3 regions of the Clostridium sp. HCS.1 genome follow, and region 3 is predicted to be linked to each of the others. Evidence: a T-box and tRNA genes for the amino acid it is inferred to sense, from the RefSeq annotation. Region 3 holds a T-box; the other regions hold tRNA genes.
What was found. The T-box of region 3 lies ahead of argS (arginine--tRNA ligase). A T-box ahead of a tRNA ligase gene usually reads a tRNA of that ligase, here a tRNA-Arg.
Positions count from the first base shown of each region.

Region 1: it encodes a tRNA-Arg, which carries the amino acid that the T-box ahead of argS (arginine--tRNA ligase) is inferred to sense. The anticodon was not compared.
Region 2: it encodes a tRNA-Arg, which carries the amino acid that the T-box ahead of argS (arginine--tRNA ligase) is inferred to sense. The anticodon was not compared.

Region 1 is NZ_CP170704.1:38,981-42,276, reverse strand. Features, by position in the region: gene ACFYH6_RS00180 (6-phospho-beta-glucosidase) at 1-294, opposite strand, end outside; gene ACFYH6_RS00175 (Card1-like endonuclease domain-containing protein) at 379-1,521, opposite strand; tRNA gene ACFYH6_RS00170 (tRNA-Arg) at 1,691-1,767, opposite strand; gene ACFYH6_RS00165 (sensor histidine kinase) at 1,849-2,760, opposite strand; gene ACFYH6_RS00160 (DUF1189 family protein) at 3,015-3,296, opposite strand, start outside.
Region 2 is NZ_CP170704.1:3,648,983-3,652,278, reverse strand. Features, by position in the region: gene ACFYH6_RS17535 (ABC transporter permease) at 1-668, shown strand, start outside; gene ACFYH6_RS17530 (D-ribose ABC transporter substrate-binding protein) at 783-1,709, shown strand; tRNA gene ACFYH6_RS17525 (tRNA-Arg) at 1,878-1,952, shown strand; gene ACFYH6_RS17520 (MATE family efflux transporter) at 2,170-3,296, shown strand, end outside.
Region 3 is NZ_CP170704.1:2,758,880-2,762,175, forward strand. Features, by position in the region: gene argS (arginine--tRNA ligase) at 155-1,846, opposite strand; T-box leader at 1,981-2,182, opposite strand; gene ACFYH6_RS13130 (Ppx/GppA phosphatase family protein) at 2,327-3,296, shown strand, end outside.

The sequences.
Region 1 (3,296 bases), 1.1 Mb from region 3:
ACATCTTGCTTTTAATAAGCCAACTCTTAATTGAGTAGTAACGAAATCTGCATCTTTTAAAGCTTCTCTTCTATCTAAAGTTAAATGAATATTCATTGGAACTCCAGCTTTTTCAACCATTCTCTTAGCTAACGCTCCAACTATTTCCAACTTTTCTTTTCCATCTTCAATATCAACTAACCAATAATCACTTACTGGCATCTCATCATATCTTTTAATTAATCCCTCTACTAATTCAGGTGTATAGCTTGATCCTCCACCTATTGTAACAATCTTTAAAGGCTTCTTTTCCATAATCCTAACCCCCACTTTTATATTTTTATTTTATAACCCTATTATACACACATTTTAAAGTAAACAATTTCAAAATTTGAAAATCTAATCTTTGATTTTAGATATAACTTCTTTTATTTGATTTTTAAATTTTTCTTCCTTCCCATCAAAAATTATAATACTTATTCCCATTTCTTTTGCCCTATCTTTAACAGAAGGTTTAATTGGTTCCTTTGTAGCTACTAAAATCTTATATACATTTTTACCGCCTATTTTATTGCTATATACATCTAATTCATTTAAAGCATTTTCATTATACTTATCACTATCCTTACAAGAAATACAAATAACAATAGAATCCTTAACTGCAACTACATCTAATTCATTTCTAACTACTTTACTTTTATCATTCCATAAGAACATAACTCCACTTCTTACTTCATCTATTTCTTTAATCTCATTAATTATGTTATTTGTTGCTACTTCTAGCCATGTTCCACTTTTAAATATAAAAGACTTTAAATATTCATTCTTAAAGAAAACTTTTATATTATTCTTTTCATTACTATATTCTATTCCTCCTATTTCTTTTAAGTATATAAGTACTTTCCTTAAAATATCCCTCTCTTCTTTACTTAACAACTCTAAATTTATCTTAATTATCTGTGGCTCTTCAACATAGTGAATAAAAATGTTAGAGTCATATAACTTTTGTTTATATCTATGCCAAATTTCTAAATTTTTATAAATTCCTTTAGTTAATAAAATTAAATCCTTCTTGCTAGATAATTTAGTAGAATCATTTATTACTTCTCCCCCACTTGCTTTTATAATCTTATCTAATTCCATATCTTCAAATTCTTCTTTTATTATTTCTACCTTATTATCAAATAGATATAGACATTTATTTTTTATATCTATGTATACAGCTCTTATAGCTTTATTTTTACATATATCTAGCATTCCTAAAGAATTTATTCTACTTCCCCCTGTTAAATTTACTAATGTTTCCTTATTATTATAAGATATTATCCTATTTAATTCTTTTATATCTCCTTCAATAACCATGAATTCCTTAAAACTTACATTAGGAAGATAAGTTTTATAATAATTTTTCAATGATTTCAAAAAAGATTCATCTTCTTTTTTATATATAAATATAACTTCTTTTGGCTTAAATCTTCTTGTTGCAAGTATATTAAATTCATTATTTTTATCTACTTGATTTATTAAAATCTCTATATTCATATAACTTTTCCTCTTATAAATAAAATATATTTTTAATTTGTCCTAAAGCATATGAGTTTATCCTATTTATATATAAAAAAAGAAAAAGCTTAGATTTCTAAACTTTTTTTACTTATTCTTATATTCTTAAATAAAAAAACCTTACAAATAAATAATTTGTAAGGCCTTTTGGTACGGCGGAGAGGATTCGAACCCCCGACCAACTGGTTCGTAGCCAGCTACTCTATCCAACTGAGCTACCACCGCATATAATATAGTTTTTCAACATAAATTATATTATCATAACTGCTATAATAAATCAAGCAACTATATTTAATCCTTAAAAATTTAATTATTATATATATCTGAAAATTCTATCTCTAGCATTTGAATCTTGTTACTTTTATCATCATTTAAACAGTAATTTTCTGTTTCTTTAACATTTGTTATAGGTAGTGTAATTATGAATTCACAGCCTTTTCCCTCATCACTATTTACTATAATTTCCCCATCCATAGCTTTAACTAGATAATGAACCAAATCTAATCCTATACCACTTCCTATAGTATCCTTATCTTTATTATTTTCCATTTGATAAAACCTATTAAAGATTTTTTCTTGATATTCCTTTGCAATTCCTGGTCCTTCATCTCTTACTGAAATTTTAATTTCATTATTTAATACAAATATATCAATATATACATTTGTATTACTGTAAGAAAACTTTATAGCATTAGATAACAAATTCATAATTATTCTATCCATGGCTTCTGGATCTATTGCCATTATGCACTCTTCTTCATTTGTATCAAATATTAACTGTATATTTTTTTGTTTAGCATATTTATCTATACAATTTACTGTGCTTTCAATCATAGAAATAATATCTAAATTCTTCTTATTTAGAACATAATAATTATTTTCTAACTTTGTAGTATCTATTAAATTATTAACCAACCTAAGCATTTTAAGACTATTTTTTCTTATTATTTCTAAATATTCTCTAGCCTTTTTATCTGTTACACATGTGCACCCATAATTTATCACCTGCATAACGCTTAAGATTACATTTAAATGTCCTCTTAGGTCATGAGAAATATTCAGCAAAAAATCCTCTTGTCTTGCATTTTTTTTAATTGTTTCTGTTATGACACTCACTAAATCATCTTTTGTTAAGTCCCTTCCACTTCTCAAAAAAAATTCATTTAACTTATCCTTATTTGATAATAAGTCCCTCTCTATAAATTCGTTATTAATCATCATAATAATTCCTTTCATAACAGGTTTATATTTAATTTTTAACCCCATATTTATAGTTTATCATATGCACATTTTTACAACAAGATTTTTTTGTATTTTTTTCCATTTATTGTGCTATATTGTTATATTATTATATAAATATAATACTATTATTCTACTTATATATTTATTTTTCTCTACAAATACTAAATACCCCAAATATTAGATTTTTATATCTAACATTTGAGGTATATTTTAAACATCATTTATTGTTTTTATACTTCATTTTTAATTCTTAAATAATTAACTACTATTATAAAATACATTCCTGAAATTAATATACCATAAGTTCCTAGTGGAAATATTAATCCAAGTATTGTTGGTGTAGTTGTAGCATATATAGATATCTTAAGTATATTCTCATACTTTAGACCTAATTTATTTATTCCATTTAAAATTAGACCTATTACAGAAAGTATTAAGGAATTTAACATAAATATAATATAAGTTAATATTATAGAGCTAACAAAAGCTATGTATTTAGCTATTCCTATAAT
Region 2 (3,296 bases), 890 kb from region 3:
TAGGATTAGCAATACTTCTTGCATTAATAATTGGTACAGGCTTTGGTTTAATAAGTGGTGTTTTAATAACAAAAGGGCGTTTACAACCATTTATTGCAACTTTAATTACTATGACAGTATTTCGTGGAGCTACAATGATTTTTATGGATGGTAAACCTATTTCTAATTTAGGAGATAGTTTTTTACTAAAATTTATTGGAAAGGGAAGTATATTTGGAATACCTGTTCCTGTAATACTATTTATTGCTATTTTCGTATTATTTATATTTATACTAGAAAAAACAGTATTTGGACGACGTATTTATGCTACAGGTAGCAACTGGAAATCAGCTAAACTATCTGGAGTAAATATCGATAAAACAAAATTAGCAGCATATGCAATTTCTGGTTGTATGGCAGCTTTAGCAGGATTAATATTGCTATCTCGTTTAGGATCAGCACAACCTACTTTAGGGTCAGGATATGAGTTAGATGCAATCGCAGCAGTAGCATTAGGTGGAACAAGTATGAATGGAGGACGTGGTCGTATATGGGGTACATTTGTAGGTGTTTTAATTATTGCTGTTTTGAATAATGGGTTAAACATACTTGGTGTATCTTCTTACTATCAAGATGTGGTAAAAGGAGTTGTAATTCTAATTGCTGTATTATCAGATCGTAAACGTTAATCAAAATTAATTAGGTTATACAAAATATAACATATAATAAAATTTAAAAATCAACTCACACTTTTTATAAAAATAAAATTTGTAGAGTTGTAAAAGTATTAGGAGGGAAAAAATATGAAACTGAAAATTAAAAAATTACTTGGTATTGCATTAGCAACAGCAATGATGATGTCTGTAACTGCTTGTAGTTCAGTCAGTGTTGACGGGGAAAAAGACAGTGGTACAGAAACAAAAGAAGGTAATGGAAGTATAGGTCTTTCAGTATCAACATTAAACAATCCTTTCTTCGTAACTTTAAGTGATGGTGCTAAAGAAAAAGCAAAAGAAAAAAATGTGGAATTAATTGTTGTAGATGCAGGAGATGATGCTGCAAAACAAACAAGTGATATTGAAGATCTTATTTCAAAAAATATTAGTGTATTAATTGTTAATCCTGTAGATTCCGATGCAGTAGCACCTGCAGTAAAAGATGCAATTGCAAAAGGTATTAAAGTAGTTTCTGTTGACCGTGTCGTAAATGGTGTAGATGTTGATTGTGCAATAGCTTCTGATAATGTAGCAGGTGCAAAAATGGCAACAGAATATCTATTAAGCTTAGTTGGAGAAGGTGCTAAAGTTGCTGAATTAGAAGGAGTACCTGGAACAAGTGCTGCAATAGATCGTGGTAAAGGCTTCCATGAAATAGCTGACACAAAACTTAATGTAGTATCAAAACAAACTGCAAACTTTAATCGTTCAGAAGGTATGACAGTTATGGAAAATATGCTACAAGCTAATCCTGATATAGTAGGTGTATTTGCACATAATGATGAAATGGCTTTAGGTGCTGTAGAAGCAATTAATGGAAAAGATATAGTAGTAGTAGGCTTTGATGCAACTGATGATGCTTTGGCAGCAGTTAAAGATGGTAAAATGGCTGCAACAGTAGCTCAACAACCTGATTTAATGGGATCAACAGCTGTAGAAACAGCAGTAAAATTAATGGCAGGAGAAACAGTAGAAAAAGAAATTCCTGTAGAAGTAACATTAGTAAAAGAATAAAATAGATTTAATATATAACTAAAAAAATAATAACCACCCCTTTAAGGAGTGGTTATTATGATTTAATATCTAAGCTATTGAGTTAGTAAAACATAGGAGTTTTTCCATATGCATACTTTATATATTGACATGAAGAAAATGTTATTATACAATTTATTTGGTACTTAAGTCTCCATAGTTCAATGGATAGAACAGTCCCCTCCTAAGGGACAGATACAGGTTCGATCCCTGTTGGGGATACCAATAAAAAACTCGTAAACCAAGATAATTCAAGGTTTACGAGTTTTTTACTTAATTAAATATTGTTACTTTAATTTAGTGTTTTAATATTGTTGACAAACTAGGGGAATTATTAGAAAATATTTTATGATTTAAGAGCAGATGGGCAGCTAATTACCCATTGCTCTTTTTTTTATGTATTAAATAAAAGTATTCGTACTAATAAATGCAGGAGGATAAAATGAAGAAAATACTAAAGGATAAAACTTTTATAACTACAATGCTTACCTTAGCATTGCCAATAACTTTTCAAAGCTTTATAACATCATCTTTAAATCTTGTAGATAATCTGATGATTGGTAGATTAGGAGAGGAGGTTATTGCAGCAGTAGGACTAGCAAATCAATATTTCTTTATATTTATGTTATGTCTTTCAGGCATAAATGCAGGTGCTAGTGTGTTTATGTCACAGTACTGGGGAAAGAAAGATGTTATAAATATTAAGAAGGTCCTTGGATTAGATATATCAATAGGTTTAATTGCATCAATAATATTTGGAGGAGCAGCCTTTATATTATCAGGCTCAATAATGGCTATATTATCAAAAGATCCTAGAGTTATTGAACTTGGATCACAGTATTTAAGAGTTATTGCTATTAGCTTTTTATTTACAAATTTTACTCAAGGATTTTCATCTGCACTAAGAAGTACAGAACAGCCTAAGATCCCTATGTACGCTAGCTTAATAGGTGTAATTTGTAATGCACTTTTAAACTGGATATTTATATTTGGAAACTTAGGAATAAAACCAATGGGGGTAGTTGGGGCAGCTTTAGCAACAACTATTGCAAGAACTTTAGAAATGACTTATATATTTTTCATGATTTATGTTAAAAATAATATTGTTTCATCAAAGATAAAAGAACTATTTTCTTTTGATATGAATTTTATCAAGGTGTATTTCAATACTTCTACTGCTGTTATTGCTAATGAATTATTATGGTCACTAGGAATGACAGCATACTCAATAGCCTATGCACAAATAGGAACTAGTGCTGTTGCCACAATGCAAATTGCAACAACATTAAATAATATGTTTATGGTCTTATGTATAGGGTTAGCATCAGCTGCTGCAATAATGGTTGGGAATAAAATTGGTGCTAATGAAGAAGATATTGCTGTAGATTATTCACATAAGATAGGTAAAATTTCTCCTATAATAGGATTAATAATAGGAATAGCAGTATGGCTTTTAGCACCACAAATTGTTAGACCATTTAATGTTGAAGCAAATACTTTTAAAGACGCAGTTACAGTTTTAAGAATTATGGCATTAATATGTCCTATAAGATTCTATAATGTAGTTAT
Region 3 (3,296 bases):
TACTATCTACTCTCCTTATAATTTTATTAATAATATATCATATTTTAAGTGTATTTTTGTATGTTTTTAGTGTATTTTTATAAAATTAACAAGTTGTTAATTAAAAATTAAGCTTACAGCTAACCAATAATCAACTGTAAGCTCAATATCTATTTTACATCTTATCTACTACCTCTATACCAATTAAAGCTAATGAATTTTTAATTACTTGACAAGTAGCTTTAACTAAATTAATTCTAGCTTCTTTTAATCCTTCATCCTCTAAGTTTAATACAGAATGTGCATTGTAGAACTTATTGAATAACTTAGCAACTTCTATAGCATATCTAGTAATTATAGAAGGTTCTAACTTTTCTGTTGCTAAATGAATTTGCTTTCCAAAGCCTTCTAAGGATTTAATTAATTCAAATTCTTCCTTAGTATTTAGTTTAGAATAATCTGCAACGCCTTTTAATTCACCAGCTCTTGTTAATATACTATTTGCTCTAGCATAAGAATATTGTACATAAGGACCTGTTTCTCCTTCAAAGGAAAGCATTTCCTTCCAATCAAATACAATATCCTTTTCTCTTGAATTTTTTAGGTAAGTAAATACTATTGCTCCAACGCCTATTTTCTTTGCAACTTCTTCTTTATTATCTAAATTAGGATTTTTTTCATTTATAACTTCTAAAGTCTTATCTACAGATTCCTTTATTAAGTCATCTAATAATATAACTTCACCTTTTCTTGTTGAAAGCTTTCTATCTGCAAATTTAACTAATCCAAAACCTACATGAACACAATCTTTAGCCCATTCATGACCTGCAAGTTCAAGAACTTTAAATACTTGTTTAAAGTGTAAAGCTTGAGGTGTTCCAACTACATATATACTCTTATAGAAATCATAGGTTTTCTTTCTATACATAGCAGCTGCTAAATCTCTTGTTGCATATATTGAAGCTCCATCTCCTTTAAGTACTATACATGGTGGCATGTTATACTCATCTAGCATAACTACTTGAGCTCCATTACTTTCAACTAAAAGATTTTTTTCTTTTAATTCTTCAACTACTGCATCCATTTTATCATTATAAAAAGCTTCTCCAGCATATGAGTCAAATTTAACATCAAATATCTCATATATTCTTTCAAATTCTTTTAAACTTAAATCTCTAAATCTCTTCCATAAAGCTTCTACTTCTTTATCTCCTTGTTCTAAGGCTTTAAAGTAAGCTCTTCCTTCATCTTCTAATGCTGGATCTTTCTCTGCTTCATCGTGGAATTTAACATATATTCTTAAAAGCTCATCTATAGCATTCTTTTCTAATGCTTCTTCATTTCCCCATCTCTTATATGCAGAAATAAGCTTTCCAAATTGAGTTCCCCAATCACCTAAGTGATTAATTCCCTCTACAGTATAGCCTTCCTTCTTAAATAACTTATAAAGTGAATTACCTATTGCTGTAGTAAACAAATGTCCAACATGGAAAGGCTTAGCTATATTAGGTGATGAATATTCTACGCATATAGTTTTCCCATTTCCTATGTCACTTGATCCATAATTTTCAGTTTCAGATAAAATTTTATTAATAGTATTTTTACTAAACTCACTTTTATCAACGAAGAAATTAATATATGGTCCTATATTAATTATTTTTTCGAATCCCTCACCATCAATTTTTTCTTTTAATTCTTCTGAAATCATATTTGGAGCTTTTCTAAAAGCTTTTGCTAATTGAAAACATGGAAATGCATAATCACCCATTTCACTTTTAGGTGGTATTTCTATCAATTTCTCAATACTTTCAATATCCATATCCACATGCTTACTTATAACTTCAGCAACCTTCTTTTTATAATCCATTTGTATCCTCCTTACAGTTTTTAAGCAAATTCTAATTTTTCAAATCTCATAAATGAAAAGCTAAAGTGCTTATATCTTTTAAAATATATTATCTATTATTATTTCCCAGAAAATAAAAAAAGTCTCTTAAATAAATAAGAGACGAATAAATCCGCGGTACCACTCTGATTGCAATAAATGCCACTCAATGCTTTAACGCAGCAAACGAACTATCCTACTTAATTTCAGTAGCTATCTCCAAGGCTCTCTTCCTATCATTCTATCTTATAAGGCTTACACCATCCCTTACTCGCTAAAAAGACTAAAATATAGTACTCTTCTTTTCATAGATTTTAATATATTCTTATATAATATCAACATTATACATAAATGAAAGATTTATTGTCAATATAAAATCAAAAGCTTCTCTATACTTTATTATTATAAATGTTATAATATTTTATATTGGATGTTTTTTAATTTTTAATTAAGGAGATATTTATGGATAGAATCGGTATTATTGACATAGGTCCAAGTTCTCTTAGGCTTATGTTAACTGAGATTAATAACAATGGGTATTTTAAAATAATTGATGAGCTTAAAACATCAATCAGATTATGTCATGACTTGGTTATGGATGATAGTATTTGTAATAATAATTTTACTACCATACTTTCTACTTTAAAAGCATATAAATCATTATGCACAATTTCTGGTGTAAATAAAATTTTTGCTGTAGCAACTGAGTCATTAAGAGATGCTAGAAACAAGGATATATTACTTCCACTTATAAGAGATGAACTAAACATAGATATAAGAGTTTTAAGTTGTGAAGAAGAAATTTTTTATAACTTTTTAGGTGTAAAAAGAAGTATGTACATAGAAAATTCTCTCTTAGTTGAAGTAGCAGGCACTGATACACATTTAGCTTGGGTTAAATCTAATAATATAATTAAAAGTGTAACTTTGCCTATTGGTAGTGTTAATTTAAGTTACAACTTTGACCTAAAAGATAGAATACTACCTAATGCTTTAAATGCCACCTTTGAATATTTATCTGATTTACTTGAAGATATTGATTGGCTTAAAGAAGCAAAATTTGAATCAATAATCGGTATAGCTTCCATTATTAGAAATATCGGTAAAATAGATAGAGTAAGAAAAAGATATCCATTAGAGATAATTCACAATTATGAACTTACTGATATTGATGTTAAGGAAATTTTTAATTTATTAAAATCTAAGGACTACAAACAAAGGCAAAAGCTTGAAGGAATAGATTCAGAAATTGCAGATATTGTAGTTGGCGGAACTGCTATATTTAAAAAGATTTCTAATATGGTCCAATGTAGTAAAATTACTATTTCAAAAAGAGGTTTACGTGAAGGTATACTATATGAATATATAAAGGAAAATTATTCACTAGAAAATGATATTTTAGATTATAGTATTAATGGAGTATTAGACACAC